One region of the Marinomonas profundi genome, then DNA from elsewhere that is predicted to be linked to it. Evidence: predicted binding sites of a transcription regulator. Region 1 holds the regulator's gene; each other region holds the start of a gene.
The links. The regulator PhoB, encoded in region 1, activates phosphate uptake and scavenging genes when phosphate is short. The targets are predictions, from matches to a motif close to TGTCATANNNNTGTCANA.

Region 1 (7,840 bases):
CTGCTTGGGTATTGACTCAGCGGCAACAACCGCCGCTGAGTTTCTTCCCCCTTTCTTACACATCTGACGAGCATTTCATTGCCTGAACCAAGATGAGCGATAATACAACTCCTAACAACAACAGCTTCTTGCACGATGCTGGCAACCGCGCCATGATCTTTCAAGTTTTGCTGCTCGCGGTGGTGGTTTTTGTAGGCTATTACTTATTTAGCAATCTACAAGCCAACCTCGACAATCGAGGAATTTCAACGGGTTTTTCATTTTTTAATGAGCCTGCTGGCTTTCCAATCCTTATCCACCTAATCGAATACACCGAAGCCAACACTTACGGACGAGCGTTTTTCGTTGCGTTGATCAACACCATCGTTATTTCGTTATTAGGCATCGTACTAGCCACCATTATTGGTGTGATAATGGGCCTTGCTCGTTTATCAAAAAACTGGTTAGTTGCCCGTTTAGCCACGATATACATTGAAGTAATGCGTAATATTCCGCTCTTACTGCAAATGTTTTTTTGGTATTTTGCGGTACTTGCAGCACTTCCTGCTCCCGCACAGAGCTACGAGTTTGCGGATTTCCTACTCAATAAACGTGGTATTTACTCGCCAAACCCAATGATTCAAGACGGTTTTGGCTTGGTGGTTTTTGGTTTTATCCTGTCAATTGTTGCCTCTATTGGCTTGGTTATTTGGGCCAAAAAACGTCAAACAAAAACCGGCTTGTGGTTTCCCGCATACTGGTCGTCTCTCGGCTTAATAATTGGTATTACCTTTCTCTTTTTAGCCGTTGCAGGCTTTCCTATTGAGTTTGATTTACCACAAAAAAGTCGCTTTAACGTGACCGGAGGTATGGTATTACCGCCTGAGTTCGTGGCGGTTTTAGTCGCATTATCTACTTATACGGGTGCGTTTATTGCGGAGATTGTTCGTGCCGGTATCTTGTCGGTTAACTGGGGACAAACCGAAGCAGCTCGTTCATTAGGCTTGCGTGATAACCTAACGCAACGCTTAATCGTCTTGCCGCAAGCGCTACGCGTTATTATTCCCCCCCTGACTAGCCAATACCTGAACCTGGCGAAAAACTCCTCCCTAGGCGCCGCCATTGCTTACCCAGAATTGGTCGCCGTCGTCATGGGAACAACGCTGAACCAAACCGGTCAGGCGATTGAAACCATTGGTCTTTGTATGTTGGTTTACGGCTCATTAAGTTTGTCTATTTCAATCTTTATGAACTGGTACAACAGCAAAATGTCATTAATTGAACGTTAGGAGGTAGATCATGGCTATCATATTTAAACCATTACCCGACCTCCCGCCACCTTCGACCTCTGTCGGTGCCGTCGCTTGGGTACGTCAAAATTTATTTTCGTCCCCACTTAATGTGTTTCTCACATTATTTAGCGCCTACCTGTTGTATTTGCTTGTTCCCCCGATCGTTTCGTGGGCATTTATTAATGCAACATGGGAAGGCACGTCTAAGGCGGCCTGTACCGGAGGCGGAGCTTGCTGGGCTTTCGTCAGTGTTTACTTTGACCAGTTTATGTATGGTCTGTACCCAGAAAAAGAAACATGGCGAATTAATTTGGCGGTTATTTTATTAATCGTAATGGTCGGTGCGTTTGCGATCAAAACGATTAACAAATTATACCTTTCTGTCGCTATTATTTTTGTCTATCCCATTGTGGCTTACTGTTTGTTTGCTGGGGGCGTGTTTGGTCTAGAAGCCGTCGAAACATCTCTATGGGGCGGCCTTTTCCTTACCGTACTGCTGGGGGTGGTCGGTATTGTGGCGTCTTTCCCGTTAGGGGTTTTGTTGGCCCTTGGTCGACGCTCTGATATGCCAATCGCCAAATCCGTTTGTGTGGTGTTCATCGAAACCATCCGGGCGGTACCACTGATTACCATCTTGTTTATGGCGTCGGTGATGATCCCACTGTTTTTACCAGACGGCATAAATTTTAATAAGCTGTTGCGCGTGTTGATCGGCATTATCTTATTCTCTTCAGCCTATATGGCAGAAGTGGTTCGTGGTGGTTTACAAGCTATTCCAAAAGGGCAATATGAAGCAGCCGATGCGATGGGGTTAACCTATTGGCAATCGATGATTCTAGTGGTGTTGCCACAAGCCTTAAAGCTGGTCATTCCAGGCATTGTTAATTCCTTTATCAGTTTGTTTAAAGACACTACCTTGGTCTATATCGTGGGTATGTTTGACTTTTTAGGGAGGATTCAAGCCGCTAACCATGACTCCAATTGGTTAGGAACGACCATTGAAGGCTACGCTTTCGCGGCCTTGATTTATTTTATTATCTGCTTTGGTATGTCACGCTACAGTATGGCTCTTGAGCGTAAATTAGAAACTGGGCACAAGCGAAATTAGTTAGGAATTTGAGGTCTTTATCATGACAAATACAAATATGGCTCGTGCCCAACTCGCGCAGGGCGAAGAAGCGATCATCGAGTTTAACGATGTTAATAAGTGGTACGGTGATTTTCACGTACTCAAAAATATCAACTTTAGCATTAAAAAAGGCGAACGCATTGTTGTCTGTGGGCCTTCAGGCTCGGGCAAATCAACCATGATACGTTGCATTAACCGCCTTGAAGAACATCAAAAAGGCGCTATTTTGGTTGATGGCGTGGAGATGAACAACAACTTAAAGAACATCGAAGCGATCCGTAAGGACGTGGGAATGGTGTTTCAGCACTTTAACTTGTTTCCACACTTGAGCATTTTAGAAAACCTGACCTTGGCACCAATCTGGGTACGCAAGACGCCAAAGAAACAAGCAGAAGAAATGGCCATGCATTACTTGGAGCGAGTAAAAATCGCCAACCAAGCATTGAAATTCCCAGGCCAGCTTTCTGGTGGTCAGCAGCAACGCGTGGCGATTGCTCGTGGTTTGTGTATGCAGCCGCGCATCATGTTATTTGATGAGCCAACGTCAGCGCTTGATCCTGAGATGATCAAAGAAGTACTGGACGTCATGGTTCAGTTGGCGGAAGAAGGCATGACCATGGTGTGTGTCACGCACGAAATGGGCTTTGCCAAAACCGTGGCTGACCGTGTGGTGTTTATGGATGCCGGTGAAATCGTCGAGGCCAATGAGCCTCATGAATTCTTCGACAATCCGCAACACGATCGTACGCAAATGTTTTTAAGTCAGATTCTAAATCACTAAGTAATTACTTCGTTTTAAAATCTGCTATATTGACAAAAGCCCCTAACGGGGCTTTTTCATGTCAGTCACTTTAGACTTATTTTAATCGAGATATTTATGCTACCGCCAACCGACCGTCCGCTCAGTCAAAAATTGCGTGTTGTACATTTAGCGGATCATACTGGTCGTCTACAGGTGATTTTTCCTGAAAGCAACATGCTCGATATTGCGGCGGTTTCACGCCTTACCAAACGTCGCTTTGAACCCGTCATGAGCTTCCATAGCATGGGCGACCCTCTCATTAAGCCAAATAGCGTCGCCACGATACTGGAAGTCAGCTTATTAAAAGCAACCTCCGTCGCCATACGGACTCATCATGATGGTCAATATAAAGATCTGTGTGCTGCAGAATTGCAGACCTTATTCTCTGGGCCATTAAATCGTTTCGAACCGATTTCTCTGCCCACTCAACTCATCAAACATCCGGTAGACAACCACGAGAATGATGAAGAGCAAATACTGCAAGCATTAGGGCGATTCCAATCTATTCGACTCAAGCAGCGCCTAGAAGAAACATTAGAAATTCCGCCGTTGCCGGTCTCATCCCATCGCATCATCCGTCTCTCAACCGATAAGACAGCCGGAACCGATGAGCTATGCGATATCATCGCACTCGATCCAAGCTTAGCGGCACAAGTCATCAGCTGGGCGTCATCCCCTTACTATGGCGCGCCGGGCAACATAGAATCGGTGGAAGATGCCGTGATTCGCGTTTTAGGCTTCGATATGGTGATGAACCTAGCACTGGGACTGTCCATGGGAAACGGCTTCCAAGCGCCAGAAGACGGCCCGCGCCACTATGAAGATTTTTGGTTAGGCTCGGTTTCCAACGCGGTACTCATGGAATCCTTGGCAAAAGCCATGCCGGCACAACAGCGCCCTAAACTTGGCCATGCTTATCTCGCGGGTTTACTGCACAATTTTGGCTACTTAGCGATAAGCACTATTTTGCCACCGCATTTTTCGATTCTATCGCGTTATCAAGAAGCCAATGCTCACTTGCCCTCAGAGCTGATTGAAATGCAAATACTGCACTTCACCAAAGAGCAGTTAGGGTCGTGGTTATTACGTTATTGGAGCCTACCTGACAATATCTGGACCGCCATTCGTTACAGTAAAAAGCCCCATTATTATGGCGAACACGCCCTGTTAGCCAAGTTACTTTACCTCTCCCATCAGCTGCGCAATGACGGGGAGATTGACCCTTCGGTGTTATTAGAAATTGGGCTGACGCTTGAAGAAGCGCAAGCCTGTCGGGAAAAGGTCTATCAATCGTCAGCAGAGCTACATAAAATGGTCGCTTTGATCAATAAAATGAACACTTAACGTTTTATGACAATCATGAATCCTCTAGCCGCCCAACAATTTGACTATCGCTGGGCGCCCATTCATCGTGTTAATAAAACCAAGGCTCCCAAAACGTTATGGCCATGGCTGATCACTCACGCTTCTTTAACGACCAAGCTGCAATCCTTGGGAGAACTCACGGTCGAGGTGATTGAAGACGCTTGGGGCACGCCAACCTCTCGAGAAAAAAAACGCCTCAACTTACGCCCTAGAGAAGCCGCCAGAATCCGCACTGTGCTGCTCAAGGTAGACGGTAAAGCTGTCATTTATGCGCGCTCTATTATTCCCGCTAGGTCTTTACAAGGCCATTGGCGACAGGTAAAACATTTAAAAAACAAACCCTTGGGTGGTTATTTGTTCCAGCACAGATCACTCATTCGCAGCCCTATTGAAGTCACTCAATTACCAAAACGCATGTTCCCCGATCAGCACACCGCCTTATGGGCAAGGCGTTCTGTGTTCCACCAATATGGCCCTGGAATACTGGTAAATGAGGCTTTTTTTGATGAAATAAACCAACTAAAAACACCGTTTGGATTGTTATGAACAAACTTAAAGATTACGCAGAATTAACCCGATTTAACCGCCCTATTGGCTCTCTGCTGCTATTGTGGCCGACATTATGGGCATTATGGTTAGCCGCCGAAGGCCTGCCTCAGTGGCATCTGGTGATAATTTTTGTCATAGGCGTTTTTAGCATGCGTTCAGCCGGTTGTGTCATTAACGACTACGCCGATAGAAAAATCGATGGCTTTGTTGATCGTACTAAAAACCGCCCGCTGCCCGCGGGGCGAGTATCGGAAAAAGAAGCCCTAATGCTGTTTGCCGCACTGTCTCTTTTGAGTTTTATCCTGGTACTGTTTACCGATCTGCGGACGATTTTACTGTCGTTCGTTGGTTTGGGTCTTGCTGCACTGTACCCCTTTATGAAACGATATACCCATCTGCCTCAGCTTTTTTTGGGGTTAGCGTTTTCTTGGGCGATCCCCATGGCATACAGTGCACAAGGCGGCCATTTAGCAGACCCTGAACTGTGGATGCTGTTTGTCGCCAATTGCTTTTGGACCATTGCCTACGACACTTACTACGCCATGACAGACCGCCCAGACGACTTAAAAATTGGCGTCAAATCCACGGCGATTTTATTTGGCCAATATGACTTATTTGTCATCGTTTGCTTACAAGGACTGACCTTGTCTTTGATGACATGGATTGGTGTGCTGGCGGAACTGCATTGGCTCTATTTTGTGTCGCTGATCGTCTGTATCGGATTGTTTTATCAGCAATTTAAACAAGCAAAAGAGCGTGAACGCCAAGCCTGCTTTCGCTCCTTTTTAGACAACAATCGCGTTGGTTACTGTATCTTTATCGGTTTAGCAGTAAGCTATTTTATGTAATATATGGCAAAGTTGTGACAATGTAATCGAATTGTCACATTTGACCGCTTTAATAAAACCGTTCCTGAGATGAGGGTATATCCTGTGACCGGTAAAAAAGTATTAATTATTGATGACGAATCTTCCATACGCGAAATGATTGCTATTGCACTTGAAATGGCAGGTTATGAATATTTGGAAGCCGAAAATATACAACAAGCCCACGAAATCATCGTGGACCATAGGCCCGACCTTATTTTGGTCGATTGGATGATGCCCGGTGGTAGCGGTATCGAATTGACTCGTCGCCTAAAGAAAGACAGCACCACGGCCGAAATTCCGGTCATCATGCTGACCGCAAAAAGCGAAGAAGACAATAAAATCCAAGGCTTAGAAGTCGGTGCGGATGACTACATCACCAAACCTTTCTCACCGCGTGAACTGGTCGCTCGACTCAAAGCCGTGCTACGCCGAGCGACCCCTCAAGGGGTTGACGAGCCGATAGAAATAGAAGGCTTGCTACTCGACCCCATTAGTCAGCGCGTCACCATAGGCAGCCGCCCGTTAGACATGGGGCCGACAGAATACCGTCTACTCAAATTCCTGATGACGCACCAAGAACGTGCTTATTCACGGGCGCAGCTACTGGATCAAGTCTGGGGTGGCAATGTCTACGTTGAAGAGCGCACGGTTGACGTTCATATACGTCGTTTACGCAAAGCCATCGGTGGCTCCCATGATTTCTTGATACAAACCGTACGAGGAACAGGCTACCGCTTCTCAGCAAAAAGGTCTTTATGAAAACCATGTGGCGAAACACCATTATTGCTTGGCTAAGCGGTTTAGCCGCTTGCATTGTCATTGGCCTGATTATCGGGCAATTACTGGGTGTTTTGCTGCTCTACGTCTTAGGCTCTTTGTACTGGCAGCTTTATCAGCTGTATCAATTTCAGAATTGGTTACGCTATGCTGGCCGAGCGGCACCGCCAGAAGCCAGTGGCATTTGGGGCGAAGTGTTTGATGCCGTCTATCGGCTACAAAAAAAACAACGCAAATCCAAGCGCCGCATGCGCCAAGCACTAACCCGCATCGAAAGCTCCACCACCGCCTTAAAAGAAGGCGTCATCATGGCCGACAATCAAGGCAATTTAGAATGGTGGAACAATTCCGCCGCGCACTTTCTAGGTTTACAGCGCCCGATTGACCGTGGCCAAGCCATTACCAATATTGTGCGTAACCCAGAATTTTTCCGTTACTTCAGCCAAAAACGCTTTGGCGAACCATTAATTATCAAATCACCCGCCAAAGATGGCGTGTATCTGGAAATTCAAACCACGCTGTACGACAAAAACGACCACCTGATTTTTGTCCGTGACGTGACCCGCTTACACTTGCTAGAGCAAATGCGCAAAGACTTTGTCGCCAACGCCTCCCATGAGCTAAAAACCCCCCTTACCGTCATAAAAGGCTATTTAGAAACCCTCAGCCTGTTTAAAGACAACCTGCCAAAAAGCATGCAGAAAGGCATCGATAATATGTCTGATCAATCAGACCGAATGGAGCAACTCATTGAAGATCTACTCTTACTGTCGCGCTTAGAAGGCAACGACAAACGTGAGGAAAGTCAATGGTTTAACCTGATCGATGTGGTGCACGCAATCAGCAATGTCACCGCGCCTATGCTGACAGACAAACACACACTGTCTGCAGACATTCCTGACGATGCGCGCATTTATGGCTCTTATAAAGACTTATACAGCGCCTTCTCGAACCTGATCGTCAACGCCATTAAGTATTCACCCGATGGCGGAACGATTCAAATAAAGTGGGAATCCGGCGAGTTTAACGGCGTGTTTTCAGTGAAAGATTCAGGATTGGGCATAGAACCAAGATACAT
Region 2 (7,840 bases), 950 kb from region 1:
ATGGGAGGTCTGTACTCTATTCGAACCAAACAGACAAAACCAATCTTTGAGTGATTGGTTTTGCTGTTTTTTTTATGGTTCTTTTTTATGACTATGGTTTTAAGCGTTAGAGTTTAAAGACCGACATGACTTCTTGAGTTTGATGGGTGGTTTTGACCAGTATTTCACTGGTTTCGTTGGTTTGTTTAACTTGTAAACTCGCTTGAGACGAAAGCTCTGAAACCTGTTCATTTAAATGACTGAGTTTTTGTACTAGGTCGCTTTGTATCGTAACGCTTTGTATGACTTGGTTGCTGGCTTGGTTGATGTCATCAACTGATACGGCTATGTCTTGAAGGGACTGTGTGGTGAGCGCCATTTCTTGTGTGGTTTTTTGGGATTGTTGATGGCTTTCTGTAATTCTTGTTTCTGCTGCTTTTGCGCCGCTTTGTAATTTACTAATCATGGTTTGAATTTCATCAGTAGAAGACTGAGTACGGCTTGCTAACCCTCTAACTTCATCGGCTACTACGGCAAAGCCACGGCCTTGTTCGCCCGCTCGGGCGGCTTCGATAGCCGCATTCAGAGCTAATAAATTCGTTTGCTCTGCAATGGCGCTGATGACATCGAGCACGGAACCAATGGTTTGTGATTGTTCGGCCAGTTGTATGACGGCTTCTAGTCCAATTTCCAGCTCATGGGATAACTTATCGAGTGATTGTACGGTTTGTTTAATCGAGTCTTGTCCGATTTTGGTTTTCTCTGCGGTGTTTTGGGCGGAGGTGAGGGTGGATTGGGTGCTTTCGATCACCTCGTTTTTTAAGCTGTCTACTTCTCTTATTGCGTCTGCCATTTGAGCAAACATGCCTTCTCGTTGTTGGGTTAGGCTTTGGGTTTGCGCTGCCACCGTTTTGAGTTCTTGGCTTTTATCTTCTACTGCTTTGTTGAGGGACACAGCGGTGGTAAGGGTTTTGGAAAGACGTGCTACGAAGCTGTTGTAATGAGAGGCAATTTTGGTTAATTGGTCGTTCCCAGACTCAGGTAAACGCGTAGACAAATCGCCTTCACCGTTAGCAATATTTTCTAATGCCCCTTGGATTTGGCTGATGGGAAAGAGAATTGAACGAAGGATTAAGAATGAAATAAACAAGGCCATTAAAACGATAGCCGCGCTAATAAGGCTGAGTCGAATGACTTCCTGTTCGAATTGAGCGTCGACGTCATCTAGGTATATTCCAGAGCCAATAATCCAACCCCAAGGTTTGAATCCTTGCACGTAAGAGATTTTTTCTACTGGATTTTCATTGCCGGGCTTAGGCCATAAATAATCGACAAAGCCAGCATTTTGCGCTTTGGCCACTTTAGCGAATTCTGCAAACAGCTTCTTGCCATTAGGGTCTTCTAGATTCGATAAGTCTTTGCCATCTAAGGCGGGGTTGATCGAGTGCATGATGACGGTGGCGCTATAATCATTAATCCAAAAGTACTCAGAGGTTGCGTAGCGGGTGTTTTTGATGGTTTCCATGGCATAGCGCTGGGCATCGGCTTGGCTGAGCTGGCCAGATTGTTCTAGGTCATAAAAGTAACTAAAAACACCGGTAGCGGTTTCGACCACGTGCTTTGTTTGCTTGTATTTTTCGTCAAGCAGGGATTGTTTGTTGGCCGTTAATGCTAAATAAACAACGAAAAAAAGTCCTATTGAGAAGAAGGTTACCAAGCTGGTTAGTCGTAGATTAATGGGTATTTTACGCAGAGAGTTTATCATTGCATCACCTTTATGAGTAACATCGGTTGCCGTTTTGAGTGCATTTTATAGGTTTGCTTTCCTCATATAATCATAGTGTCGTTTAACTGTCATTCTAATGTCATGTTTTGTTTATAGATTTAGCGTTCGCTCTCTTGCAGGGGAGGGCTCATTTTTGGTCAGGATTATTAAAGACTATCACTTGAACCATTATTTCTTGGACAACGATCCATTGAATGACTATCTATTGAAAAATGCAGGGGCAGTATGATGAAGATCGAACAGATGCAGAATTTGAGTTTTGATGAGTTAGACGAATTAGTACGTCCGGCGCCAGAAGTGGTTGAGTTTGAAGAAGTGGCGCATAAAATGGTTTCTCGCCGTGGCTTTTTAGGCGGCGGTGCGGCAGTGGGGGCCAGCGCGTTTGTGATGGGGTCTACCACGTTGGCGGCTGGTAATGCGCTTGCTGCGTCGACGACGACAGACTCACGTCTTGCTTTTAGTATGGTGAAAGCGAATGCGCTTGATGCTGTTACTGTGCCAGAAGGTTATAAATGGGAAGTGGTTGTGTCTTGGGGCGACCCTTTATGGAGCAATGCGCCAGCGTTTGATTCAGCGACGGGTGGCACGGGGGCTTCTCAGGAATTGGCCTTTGGCGATCACAACGACGGCATGGCGCTGTTTTCTAAAGATGGCAAGCAAATTATGGCCATCAATCATGAATACACTAACCCTAAAACTTTACACGCTAATCGTGCTGATGCCATGCCGATTAATGCCGATGATGTGCGCAAAAATATAGCCGCCCATGGCGTGTCTGTTATTGAAGTGGCTCAACGTGGTGGTAAATGGGGTGTGGTGCAAGACTCGCCTTACAACCGTCGCATTACCGCCGATACGGAAATGGACATCACGGGCCCTGCTCGTGGTCACAAATGGATGCAAACCTCAGCGGACCCTAAAGGGTTAGTGGCGAAAGGCACGTGGAATAACTGCGGTAGTGGTCAGACGCCTTGGGGAACGTATTTAACCTGCGAAGAGAATTTTAACGGTTATTTTTCCGCAAGCGATGCAAACTACAAAATGAGTGACGGTTTTAAACGCTATAGTATTAGTAGCAAGGGGCGTTATGACTGGGCCTTGGCCGATGCGCGTTTTGATCTGGTAAAAGAGCCAAATGAGCCAAATCGTTTTGGTTATGTGGTTGAGATCGATCCATTAGATCCGACGTCGCGCCCTAAAAAGCGTACGGCGCTTGGCCGTTTTAAACATGAAAATGCCGAAGTAGCGATTGCCAGTAACGGTCATGTAGTGGTTTACCTTGGCGATGACGAGCGCGGTGAGTTTTTGTATCGCTTTGTGTCGAAGCACAAGTATTTGGCCGGTGGTAATAATCGCGATTTGCTAGAAGAAGGCACGTTATACGTGGCGAAATTTCATGATAACAATCGCGGTGAATGGTTAGCGTTAACACCCAAAACAACCGGTATGACCGACGCTGAAATTGCGATTCATACTCGACTGGCAGCGTCTAAAGTGGGCGCAACGACCATGGATCGCCCAGAGTGGGTGGCGTCTCATCCTCATAAAGTGGAAGTGTATTGTGCGCTGACCAACAATAAAAACCGTGGTGTTAAACCAAACGAAGGGGGCGATGAAGCACCAGCGACGGGCGCTAACCCAAGAGTGAAAAACAACTTCGGTCAAATTGTACGCTGGTCGCCAATGAACGAAGATCATACCAGTGCGGAATTTAAGTGGGATTTGTTTGTATTGGCAGGCAACCCTGCGGTGTTCGACGACGCTAATGCGGGCTCTAAAAACATTAATCAAGACAATATGTTTAACTCCCCAGATGGCTTGGCGTTTGATTCTAAAGGTTTGTTGTGGATTCAAACCGATGGCAACTATTCAAATGAAAAAGACTTTAAAGGCCAAGGGAATAACCAGATGCTGGTAGGGGACCCTGAAACCGGTGAAATTCGTCGCTTTTTAGTTGGGCCAAATGAATGTGAAGTCACCGGATTTGCTTGGAACCCTGGCAGAACGACGATGTTTATTAGCATTCAGCACCCAGGTGAGAAGGGCAACTCCCATTGGCCTGAAGGTGGGCAATCGGCGCCGCGCTCAAGTGTTATCGCTATATCGCGTGAAGATGGTGCCGTCATCGGTTAACTTTTATTCCGAGCCAGAGGAGCCGGTTCAATCAAAAACCAGTATGTTCACTCATGCTGGTTTTTTGTTTTTTTGGGGGGAATCATCGGAGTTTTTCAAGCGAAGGTTGGGTACGTTTGTACGGAGTTTTCAAGTTAGTTGTCGTCTACATTGCCAGATAACGCCTTCGTGCCTCGGCTCATCTGGGTTGGTAACAAAAGCAAACACTGGGCGCATGTTATTCTATTCTTATGTCGTCCGTGTTATGTTGCGAGACAGTGTGTTTGATTGTGAATGTTGTCTATTTTTAGACGTTAAAATTACTAAATATGGAACATTAAGCGAGTCTGAATGGGCATGGTATTTTCCAAATCATTATTTATTAAACAAGCCGTTTTAACCTTGGCGTTGGCGGTCGTATTGAGTTTAGTCAGTAGTGCTATTCAGGTGGTAGAAGGGATTCGTCAACATAAAGCACAGATTAATCAAGACTTTACCGGGCTTATGGCGATTGTTGGCAAGCCGTTGGCAGAAGCGGTTTTTCGTTTGGATGTTGACTTTGCACAACAGCAAGTTGATAGCTTACTGACCAGTTCAGCGATTGCGCGTGTGGAGGTTCGAGATGATGCGGGTGTGTTGTTTGTTGAGGCGACGGCTGCAGCAGGCGACTTCTCTATTTCGCCGTCATTGGCGGAGTATTTTTTATCAGATTTACCGCAATACCGTCGCGAGTTGCGTCTCGAAACCCCAGAGTTTCAGGCGGGTTACCTGTCTATTTATCCTGAAAAGCGTGTCTTATTAGAGGCCATTTTCACCGAACACTTGTCTATTCTCACTTATAACTTGTTTAAAGATGTGCTTTTAGCGTCTTTGATTTCGTTGTTTTTTTACTTTTTAGTGACGCATCCGCTGAAGCGTTTAACTGAGTCTTTGTCGACCGTGGGGCGTCATGAAAACTTATCCTTACCGGGTTCCTTTTATCGTTATCATCGCTCTGATGAATTGGGAAACTTGCATGCAAGCTTCGTGCAATTATGGGATAAGCTGAAGGCGGCTTTAAGCGATTTGGAGCGCAGCAACCGTCATACCCGAGCGATGATAGAGCACGCCGCGGACGGTATTTTATTATTGGATGAAGACCACCGCATAACCTTGGTGAATAGTGCCGCAGAATCCATGCTTAAAATGAGTGCATCAAAGATTCGGTCTGGCTCTTTGGCGCAATTGCATACGCCGTCTTCGTGGACGGCGTTTTCTTGTGTGCTGCACTCTTTGCAGCAAGGTTCCACTAAAACGGTGGAAGCGGTTTATCAAGTACAGAATGCAGAGCTTCCGGTCGAAATACGCTTAGCAAAATATCAGCTACAAGGTAAGACCGAAATCATACTACTGGTCCGCGATGTATTAGAGCGCAAAGAAGCCGAGGCGCATATTCATTACTTGGCGTATTACGATGCGGTGACGAAATTACCCAATCGTCAGTTTTTATCAGATCGGTTGGAAGAGGTTGTACAACGAGAAAGGCATGTTTTGGGCTATTCAGCGGTTGTGTTTATGGATGTTGATCACTTTAAAGTCATCAATGACTCTCTTGGGCACAATGTCGGAGACCAGTTGCTTTGTAGCCTTGCGGATCAGTTGCTTTCTCTTATTGAGGTTGACAATAAGGTTGTTTTTGCGCGCATGGGTGGGGATGAATTTGCTTTTTTATTGGAGTCCCTAGGCGATGACCGAACGGCGGTGGAAAAGCACATAAAGCGCTTTGCTGAGCGGGTGATGTCGGCTTGCCAACAAGTGAAAAAAGCCGGTCATCATGAGGTGCATATTACCGCCAGTTTAGGCGGCGCTATTTTTTCTGGCCACGACGCAGGACAAGGCTTCGCTGAAACAATTTTAAAGCAAGCGGATACCGCTTTATATCGAGCAAAGGCGTCTGGACGCAATACGTTTGCCTTGTATCAGTCTGAAATGCAGGCGGTTTCAGATGCGCGCCTTGAGATGGAGAAAGCCCTTCATCATGCAATAGAAGATAAGCAATTTGCACTTTACTATCAGCCACAGAATGATGCGAACGGACAGGTTATCGGTGCGGAAGCGCTGATCCGCTGGAAGGAGGGAGACAAAGGCTTTATCTCGCCTGCGGTCTTTATTCCGGTCGCGGAAGAAATTGGGCTGATTGTGGAGATTGGGCAGTGGGTGTTGAATGAGGCATTGTCGCAAGTCGCGATCTGGCTAAAAGAAGGCAAATGGCATGCTTCTTGGCGTATGTCGATTAATGTCAGCCCGATTCAATTCCAGCAGGCGGGGTTTTTGCCCATGCTAAAAGCACAGCTTGAGCAACATGATGTTCCTGCTGGCTGCATTGACCTTGAAATTACCGAAAACACGTTACTCAATGATTTATCGTCTTGTCTGGAAAAAATGCACGCGATAAAGGCCTTAGGCGTGCATCTGTCTATTGACGATTTTGGCACCGGCTACTCTTCCTTGAAATACTTAAAATCCTTACCCATCGATAGACTGAAAATTGATCAATCTTTTGTGCGTGATTTATTGGTAGATGGCAGCGATGAAGCGATTGTCCGTGCGATTATTGCGATGTCAAAAGCGCTTAATATTAGTGTTTTAGCAGAAGGGGTTGAAACCGCTGCGCAATACCATAGATTGTGGGAAATGCAGTGCTTTCATTATCAGGGCTATTATTTCGGCCATCCGTTGCCAGCGGATAAATTTGTCTCGACCTTTGTCTATGATGCGTTGAATTAAGGTCTCTGTTTTAGGGTGTTTTTGGGGCAGACTCAGGCCCCGCATTTTTTCGTCTAATGCTAAGTATATAAATCGACACTAGAGCTTGATGTTTACTTTCTCTGTGTGTGCTGTATTTTCTAGGCTCATTTACTCATTCATGGATTATGCTAGGAGTGCTTATGTCTGCTTTATTTCATTATGCTTATCATGTGACGTCGCTGGAAGAAACACGTGTTTTTTACACTCAGGTTTTAGGGTGTGAGGAAGGGCGCAGTACAGAGACTTGGGTGGACTTTGATTTTTACGGTCATCAATTATCGCTGCATTTGGGTGAGCCTAGCCCAACGACAAAAACGGGACGAGTAGGGGAACACCTTGTGCCTATGCCGCATTTTGGTTTGATTTTGCCGTTGGATGCATGGCAAAAACTGGCGAAGCGCTTAACCGAGGCGAATGTGGTGTTTGACTTGGCGCCTAGTGTTCGTTTTGAAGGTCAGCCCGGAGAGCAATGGACGATGTTTTTTAAAGACCCCAGTGGCAATGCGATTGAGCTGAAAGGCTTTAAAGATTTGGCACAGGTGTATGCACAATGATTCCTTTTGTTAGTCGTATGAGTGTTGCAGAACAAGGCGTCTGGATTAAGCAGCTTGCAGCGGTTTTACCAGACGAGGTTATCCTGCCATTTGCTGAGTTAACAGCAGAGCAAAAACAACAATGCGATGTCGCGATTGTTGCCAATCCTAACCCTGATGATTTATTGGCATTACCGGCATTGAAATGGGTGCACAGTGTGTGGGCTGGGGTTGAGCGGATGATGAATGAGTTAGAATCTCCGACTTTTTCCATTGTGCGTTTAGTCGACTCTAATTTAGCCAAGACCATGTCAGAAGCGGTGTTGGCGTGGACCTTTTTTCTTCATCGTGATATGCCCCGTTATGCCAAACAACAGGCACAGCAAGCTTGGGCTCCGCGCCCGATGGTACAGGCGCAAGAGCGCCGCATTGGCGTGCTTGGCTTAGGTGAGTTAGGGCGAGTGAGTGCCAAGCGTTTGGTTGATAATGGCTTTAGCGTGGCGGGCTGGAGTCGTCACGCCAAGCAAATAGACGATGTGTCGTGTTTTTGGGGTGAAGAGGGATTGACGTCGTTATTAAGTCAAAGTGATATACTGGTGTGTTTGTTGCCTTTAACGCAAGAAACCGCAGGCTTATTGAATCG
Region 3 (7,840 bases), 360 kb from region 1:
CTACTAGGACCAATCCGTCCACACAGTAGCCAAAGTCGGCATCGACACCAAAGTCTAAGAAGCGAACCCCACCGGGCTCACACAATTCACTGTATTGTTTGAACAGCGTTGGCACACTGGCACCAAAGTGGCTGAGTTGCTCTTTTAATAGTCTAAAATCTTCTTCGTAATCGTCACCACTGAAGATAGTCGAAATGATGTCATTGTGTTCGGCATTAACTTGATAGGGCGTGAAAGCGCGCGCTAAGTGTTCTTTGTCGGCAAAATACAGTTTGTAGAAAGAGACGATAAAGTCTTTTGCCACTTGTGGGTAGCTGTTGCTTAGGCTTACCGGGCCAAACATGTAGCGAATGTCAGGGTGTTTATCGAGGTAAGCACCAATGCCGTACCACAAATAATCCAGACTACGCTTGCCCCAGTATTTGGGCTGGATAAAGCTGCGTCCTAGCTCGATGCCTTGCTCGAAATAGGGTTCCATATCGCAAGAGTATTGGAACAGCTCGGCACTGTAGATACGATTTGGTGTGTCTGATTTCATATATCGAGCCACTTCGCCAATACGGTAAGCGCCAACGATTTCCAGCTCTTCTTCGTCCCACAGAATCAAATGGCGATAGTACTGGTCGAACTTATCTAGGTCAGAGCGTTCGCCTGTGCCTTCACCCACTTTGCGGAAGGCAATCTCGCGTAAGCGGCCAATTTCTTTCATGGTGATTGACATAGGATCGTAATCGAATAGGTAAATTTGTTTGTTGTCTTTGGTGTTGCCAAGATGCTCTGCCAGTTTGAGTTCTTGTTTGATCATCTGTCTATTTTGCGGGTGTTCAACGGTTTTTTCGGTTTTAAGCAGCGGTTTTTTGCCTTTAGCGATGCGGTACAAATGGCGTTTTACCAGTTTGTTTTTCTCTTTGTCGCTCAAAGGCAGCTTTGCCAATTCTTGAATGGGAATGGCTTGACCCACTTGCATGGGAATTTTGCGATTTTTCTGACGAAACATTTCATTGGCAAGTTGAATCGTAGACAGCGGACGATACAAAAGTGAGCTGGTGTAAAACAGCATGGAATTGCGTCCGCCAATATGAACTGGCAATAATGGACTGTTGGTTTTTTGCGCCAATTTGAGATAGTTCTGATTCCATTGCTGGTCTTTGACGCCACTTGGCGACATACGAGAGACTTCGCCAGCGGGGAAAATAATCACCGCTTCTTCATTGTGCAGGCAACTCATAATGGCTTTAAGTTGCTGGCGCGCGGTTTTTCCGCCTAGATTATCCACTGGTAGCACCAGCCTCTTTAAACCATCAAACCCCATTAATAAATCATTGGCGACGATTTTTACGTCGGGACGAATTTCGCCTATTAAGCGTAATAGCGCCAAGCCATCTAGTGCTCCAAGGGGGTGATTGGCGATGATCATCACGCGTCCGCTGGCGGGAATGTTGCGTCGGTCAACTTGGCTGACTTGATAACTAAAGTTGAAGTGATCCAGTACGCGATCAATAAATTCGAAGCCGACACAGCCGTGGTTTTTTTCCAGGAAATGGTTTACTTCACTTTCGTGGAATAAGCGCTTTAATAGGCTTAACGTCGGGCGAGTGATGAGTGGGCTCTTGTCGAAAAACTGAGGCGATTTACTGGCAATCATTTGCTCAACTTGTATCACAGTCGTACTCCGCTCTAATAAGATGTCTTATTGATGAGAGTAGAGCGTCAATATGACAAGAACGTGACGTTTGTGTGTCGAAAAAATGACCTGTTGCTATTCTGTTTGCGGACAAACGTGGTTGTCTAAGGCGTTGTCTAATAAGTCGGAGGTCAATTAGGTAGGCGTAGAATAAGAGTGATTTGAGGTAGGATTAATCTCGCGCTTTGGGCTTTTAATATACTTAAACTAACGTATACCCAAGCGCGCGATAATAGAGCTTCTAACGGATAAAAATAACAAAAACGTTTGCGATAAACGAACTGTCTTTAGCGCTTATTGTGCTTTGGTTTTGCTATTTCCCAAAGAAATATGGCGCGATCCTGTTAATTGCGATTGTCCACTAACCCCTGAATCAATCTTATCTATTTGACCACCACGAGCAAGAAACTCTTGCATCTGCTTTTCGATGGATTCTGAGGTTTCCGAAGCGGCTGGCTGCTTTTTCTTCGTTGCCATAATAAATAGTCCTTGTTATTAGATTGAATAAGGACTATACCAGAATCTTAGAAACATTGCTTGTTATTCACTAACGTCTGCTATCGTGCGCTTAATTTTCGTATGTCGTAACAATTGTATTAAGTGTGCGAATGTGGATGATAACGACGAATAATCGGATTGAGTAAACGTGTAAACCACCCCGTAAACTCAATCGGTGCATCTAATACCGTTAAACAAATGCATTCGGCGTCTTCAGTGACCATCGGCTTGTGTTTGTGGCTGGCATCACGGCAAATGAAATCTCCCTGTCTATAAACGCCACTGTCATCGGAAAACGCCCCTTCTAATACCAAGGTTATTTCATCCCCTGTATGAGTGTGAGTCGGCATGTGGGCACCGGCTTTGACTCGCGTAAGAGCAACTTGTGCACCGCCTTCTTCGTTGTAAAGTGTGGCGATCTTAAAGGACGGAGACAAACGCATCCAAGACAGCTCATCGTAGCTTTTGCTAATAAACTGGCGCAGGCTGCGAGGAATGGCGTAATCATCCCATTGGGTGTCTTTATCTTTATCTTGCTGTGTGCTTTTAACGCTTTCTTGTGCTGGCTGCTGGGCTAAGTTTTTGAAAAAACTGTCTTTTAAATTACTCAGTGGACGGTTTTCCGTTTGCGCCTGATCAAAAAGGTGTGAGCCAAGCATTTCTAATTTTCGGATTTGCTGTTGGCATTCAGGGCAATGCTCCAAATGTGTCGACACGCACAAGGAATGCGCTAGAGGCAATGAACCCGCAGCGTAGTCGGTGAGTATTTCAATCGATGGATGGTAGTGGGTCATCGATATTACCTCTTAACGTAAATAGTGAGTTTGTGCAAAGCAAGGCGAACCCGAGATTTTATCGTTCCAAGAGGGAGAGATAATTCTTCCGCGGCTTCCTTATGTGTTTTGCCTTCTAAATAGACTTTTGACAGCACCTGTTTTTGATCTGGTGGTAACTTGTCTAAGCCTTGCTGAATGCGTTCTTGATCTCTTTTTTGCTGTGCGTCTTTAAATGGATCGGCGTTTTCGTCGATCACATTTTGCCAAAGATATTCCGGATCAATATCCGACTGATGTCGACTGTTTTTGCGCAAATAATCAATACGTGCGTTTCTTGCTAGGGTAAAAACCCAGGTATTAAGCGACGCCGATTCAGGTTTGTAAGTGTGTGCTTTATTCCAAATACGTATCATCACCTCTTGGGCAATATCATCGGCCATTAAATTGGCCCCCGGCTGGGCGGCAAGGCAGAAAGATCTTACTTTCGGAACATAGTGATCAAACAAACGCCCTAAGGCGGCTTGGTCTCTATGTTCGGCAACGGCAAAAAGGTCTGCTAGCCGTTTTTCGTCAATGGGTAATGGTGTTGCGCGTTCCATTTATCGCTCCAAAAAAAGCAAAACTGTCATACGCCAGTGTGCGCTGTATCAAATATACGTTGGATTTGTGGCGGTGGATCACTTTTGTTTATTTAAATAGTTTAATTTGTCCTGTGTTTAATTTTTCATTCTGGGCGTTTAATTTTTCATTCGAGGGTGATCCAAAATGCGCTGAAATGCGTTTAACCACTAGGGTGAGACAAAAAGCCCCTCCATCAAGGCAAATAGCTAAGGTAAATGATGAGTATGACGGACTCAAAAGTGCCCCCCAATTCTTTATTAATAGAACGCTTTAAGGCGTTTTATCAAGATGTGAAGCACCCACGATTAGATAAGATCGACGATGTTTACGCTGATGATGTGTTTTTCAAGGATCCTATCCATGAAATACGTGGCGTGGCAACCTTGCACGCTTACCTGTCGGAAATGTGTGCCAATGTGCACAGCGGTCGTTTTGAATACCTAGACCAGCTGGTGTCTGAGAATACGGCTTACATTAAATGGAATATGCATTTTAAACACCCTAAATTAGGCAATCAAATTATTACGGTACGGGGTATGAGTCAGGTGCAATTTAATGAGCGCATTTATTTCCATGAGGATGTGTACGACCTTGGTCAGCTGATTTATGAGCATGTACCCTTATTGGGCGCAGCGGTTAAAGGCTTAAAAAAGCGCTTGGCAAAGTAAGTAGAGGGATATTCGATGAATCAAAAGACGGCAAAAAAAGTGGTTTGGGTAACCGGTGCCAGCTCTGGGATTGGCTTGGCGCTCACAAAACGCTATTTAGAAGCAGGCTGGCGAGTCTTGGCAAGTGCAAGAAAGCCGGGTGAGTTAACGCCTTTATTAGACAAGCATGAGCACTTAGCCTTTATTGAGTTTGATATTGCCGACGACAGTCAAATTGATTCGGTACGGGCTGCATTGGCGGCTCACTCAGACTGCTTAGATTGTGCGGTTTTAAACGCAGGCACCTGTGAATACCTCGATATGAGCGATATCGACCCAGATTGGAAAATGATGGATCGAATCATGTCAGTGAATTTTTTCGGCCTGGTCAACAGTGTGGATGTGTGTCTGCCTTTGCTGAAAAAATCTTCGCGCCCGCATCTAGTTGGGGTCAGTTCTCAAGCCGTGCAAGCGGCCTTTCCTCAGGCCGAAGCCTATGGCGCGAGTAAAGCCGCTGTGCGTTATTTCCTCTCTTCTTTGCGCATGGATTTAAAGCCATTCAATATTGATGTGACCTGCTTGTTACCAGGCTTTGTTGATACACCATTAACGCAGAAAAACAGCTTTTCGATGCCTTTTTTGATGTCTGCCGATGACGCCGCTAAAAGAATGTTCAGCGCCTTAGAATCACGCCCTTTTGAGTTTGCCTTTCCTAAGCGTTTATCGGCCATGTTGTGGGCAGGGCGGCACTTTCCGAAATTATGGCTGACTATGTTGGCACCTAAAAAAGAGCGTTAGTGTCTAGAAAAATCGTTAGTGCCTAAGCAAAGTCATTAGCGTCTAAAAAACAGCAAATCAAACGGAATAAAAATATCGGCCTAACTTGGCGGATGAAGAAACCTATGTTTAAGGGGACAATGAGTGAAAATTGCCATAATTGGGTCAGGGATTTCCGGTTTAACCAGCGCCTATCTTTTACAGCAACAACATGAGGTGATGGTATTCGAATCTGCTGAGCGCATTGGTGGTCATACCGCAACGGTCGATGTGGCCGAAGGCGGGCGTACGCGGTCGATTGATACCGGTTTTATTGTGTTTAATGATTGGACTTACCCCAACTTCATTCGCTTAATGGATGAACTGGGAGTGGCGTCTAAGGCGACAGAAATGAGCTTTAGTGTGAGCTGTCAGCGCACGGGGTTAGAATACGGCGGCAACAACCTTAATACCTTGTTTGCACAGCGTCGTAATCTGTTAAATTTTGCCTTTATGGGCATGTTAAAAGACATCGTGCGTTTCAATAAAGAAGCCATCCAAGACCTAGACAGCGGCCAATTGAAAGAAGGCGTCACACTGGGCGAATACCTGCAAGAAAAAGGCTATGGTCCGCGTTTTGCCAGCCATTATTTGATTCCGATGGGCAGTGCGATTTGGTCGTCCACACTGGATGAAATGATGGATTTCCCCTTGGTGTTTTTTGTGCGTTTCTTTAAGAATCATGGCTTGTTGAGTGTTAATGATCGTCCTCAGTGGCGCGTGATTGAAGGTGGCTCATCGGCGTATCTAGCGCCGCTGGTGGCTAAGTTCCAAGACAGAATCCAACTTAGCGCCAACATCAGCAAAGTGCATCGCTTTGATGACAAGGTGGTGATTCACTTTGCCGATGGCTCTGAACAGACCTTTGATCAAGTGGTGTTTGCCTGTCACAGCGACGAAGCCTTGGCTTTGCTGGCGGATCCTTCTGCCGATGAAAAAGCAATTTTGTCGGCGATTCCATACCGCAATAACGATGTGGTATTGCATACCGATAGCCGCTTGCTACCGAAGAAAAAACTCGCTTGGTCGAGCTGGAATTACCATTTAGGCGAAGATAGCACCAAACCCGCTACGCTGAGCTATAACATGAATATCTTGCAGCATTTTTCCAGCGATACCACTTATGTGGTGACCTTGAACCAGACCGAGATGATAGACGAAGACAAAATAGTCGGGCGCTTTCAGTACTCCCACCCGACGTTTACCTTGGATGGCATCAAAGCACAGGACCGCTGGCAAGAGATTAATGGCGTCAATAAAACCTGGTTCTGTGGCGCTTATTGGCGCAATGGTTTCCACGAAGATGGCTGTTGGAGCGGCGTTCGTGTCGCCAATGGATTGGGTGTCATATGGTAGATTTTGTGCCTCAGCACAGTGCTATTTATCAGGGTACGGTGCGTCATCGCCGTTTTACGCCGCGCGCTCATGCGTTTCGCTATGGCGTTTTTATGATGTATTTCGATTTAGATGAGTTAGACGATGTGCTGGCGATGAGCCCTTGGTGGTCAATGAAATCTTGGTCGCTCGCTCGATTTTCGCGCAAGGATTATTTTGGCGACCCAAGTGTGTCGATCAAACAAGCGGTGCTGAATGAAGTCAACACGCGTCTTGATTTGAACTTATCGGGTGCCGTTAGGATGCTGACTAATTGCCGCTATTTCGGCTTTATTATTAACCCCATTACTCTCTATTACTGCTTTGATGAAAATGAGCAACTACAGGCCATGTTGCTTGAAGTCACCAATACGCCTTGGCGAGAAAAAATCCCTTACGTTTTAAAATGTGATCCAAATCAGCCAATGCAGCGTATCCAATTCAATAAGGCAATGCATGTGTCGCCTTTTCATCCAATGGAACATTTTTATGATTGGCGCAGCAATGTTCCGCACCATAAATTAGCGGTCCACATGCAAAATAAAGCGTTAGTGGGAGAGCAATGTGTGTTCGATGCCACCTTGTCGCTGACTCGTATGCCGTTAACGTCTTCTGCTATGGCGAGGGTGCTGTTTCGCTATCCGGTCATGACCATGCAAGTGGCCTTTGGTATTTATTGGCAAGCGCTAAAATTATGGATTAAAAAGGTGCCTATTTATTCGCATCCAAACTCATCGTCTACCTCTACTAAAAAAAGTAATCAGTAGCAAAACGCATTAGGAGACTACTAACTATGAACTCCGTCAGTATGGATAATCAGAAAGTGAGCAAAAATAACACAACAACATGGTTTGATACGCTAGCCCGCAAAATGGTGTTTGCTATGCTGGGGAAATTGGAAATAGGCCATCTTACGCTTGAAGAAAATGGCAAAACCTATGCATTTGGTGAGGCGAAAGACAGCACTCGTTACCTTGCTCATATTCAAGTCCATGATATTCATGCCTATCGCGATGTGTTTTTAAACAGCAGTATTGGTGCTGGCGAAGCCTATATGAAAGGCTGGTGGTCGTCGTCTGATGTGGTCGCGGTGATTCGTTTGATGGTGGCCAATTTAAACTTGATCAATAAAATGGACGCCAAACGTCCCATCTGGAGCCGTATCGGCGCCAAGATCGTACACAAGCTAAACGCCAACACCAAGAAGGGGTCAAAGGATAATATTTCTGCCCATTACGATTTGGGTAATGACTTTTTTTCTTTGTTTTTAGACCCAACCATGATGTATTCCTCGGCGGTTTATCCACAGTTAGATTCTTCTTTGGAAGAAGCGTCGGTGAATAAACTGGATCGGATTTGTCAAAAACTGCAATTAAGTAAAGACGATCATTTATTAGAGATAGGCACGGGATGGGGCGGCATGG

Region 2: the regulator PhoB is predicted to act here: its motif matches at 1,832-1,849, upstream of J8N69_RS03060 (PhoX family protein).
Region 3: the regulator PhoB is predicted to act here: its motif matches at 1,715-1,732, upstream of J8N69_RS09190 (GNAT family N-acyltransferase).

Annotation. Positions count from the first base shown of each region.
Region 1 is NZ_CP073013.1:1,617,695-1,625,534, forward strand. It holds gene J8N69_RS07600 (amino acid ABC transporter permease) at 93-1,268, shown strand; gene J8N69_RS07605 (amino acid ABC transporter permease) at 1,279-2,379, shown strand; gene J8N69_RS07610 (amino acid ABC transporter ATP-binding protein) at 2,402-3,181, shown strand; gene J8N69_RS07615 (HDOD domain-containing protein) at 3,278-4,546, shown strand; gene J8N69_RS07620 (chorismate--pyruvate lyase family protein) at 4,553-5,113, shown strand; gene ubiA (4-hydroxybenzoate octaprenyltransferase) at 5,110-5,964, shown strand; gene phoB (phosphate regulon transcriptional regulator PhoB) at 6,049-6,744, shown strand; gene phoR (phosphate regulon sensor histidine kinase PhoR) at 6,741-7,840, shown strand, end outside.
Region 2 is NZ_CP073013.1:662,874-670,713, reverse strand. It holds gene J8N69_RS03070 (MmcQ/YjbR family DNA-binding protein) at 1-50, shown strand, start outside; gene J8N69_RS03065 (methyl-accepting chemotaxis protein) at 107-1,744, opposite strand; gene J8N69_RS03060 (PhoX family protein) at 1,991-3,898, shown strand; gene J8N69_RS03055 (putative bifunctional diguanylate cyclase/phosphodiesterase) at 4,229-6,643, shown strand; gene J8N69_RS03050 (VOC family protein) at 6,805-7,218, shown strand; gene J8N69_RS03045 (2-hydroxyacid dehydrogenase) at 7,215-7,840, shown strand, end outside.
Region 3 is NZ_CP073013.1:1,974,893-1,982,732, forward strand. It holds gene J8N69_RS09190 (GNAT family N-acyltransferase) at 1-1,663, opposite strand, end outside; gene J8N69_RS09195 (hypothetical protein) at 1,979-2,161, opposite strand; gene J8N69_RS09200 (ChrR family anti-sigma-E factor) at 2,281-2,976, opposite strand; gene J8N69_RS09205 (sigma-70 family RNA polymerase sigma factor) at 2,982-3,557, opposite strand; gene J8N69_RS09210 (nuclear transport factor 2 family protein) at 3,804-4,247, shown strand; gene J8N69_RS09215 (SDR family NAD(P)-dependent oxidoreductase) at 4,263-5,024, shown strand; gene J8N69_RS09220 (NAD(P)/FAD-dependent oxidoreductase) at 5,148-6,398, shown strand; gene J8N69_RS09225 (DUF1365 domain-containing protein) at 6,392-7,183, shown strand; gene J8N69_RS09230 (SAM-dependent methyltransferase) at 7,210-7,840, shown strand, end outside.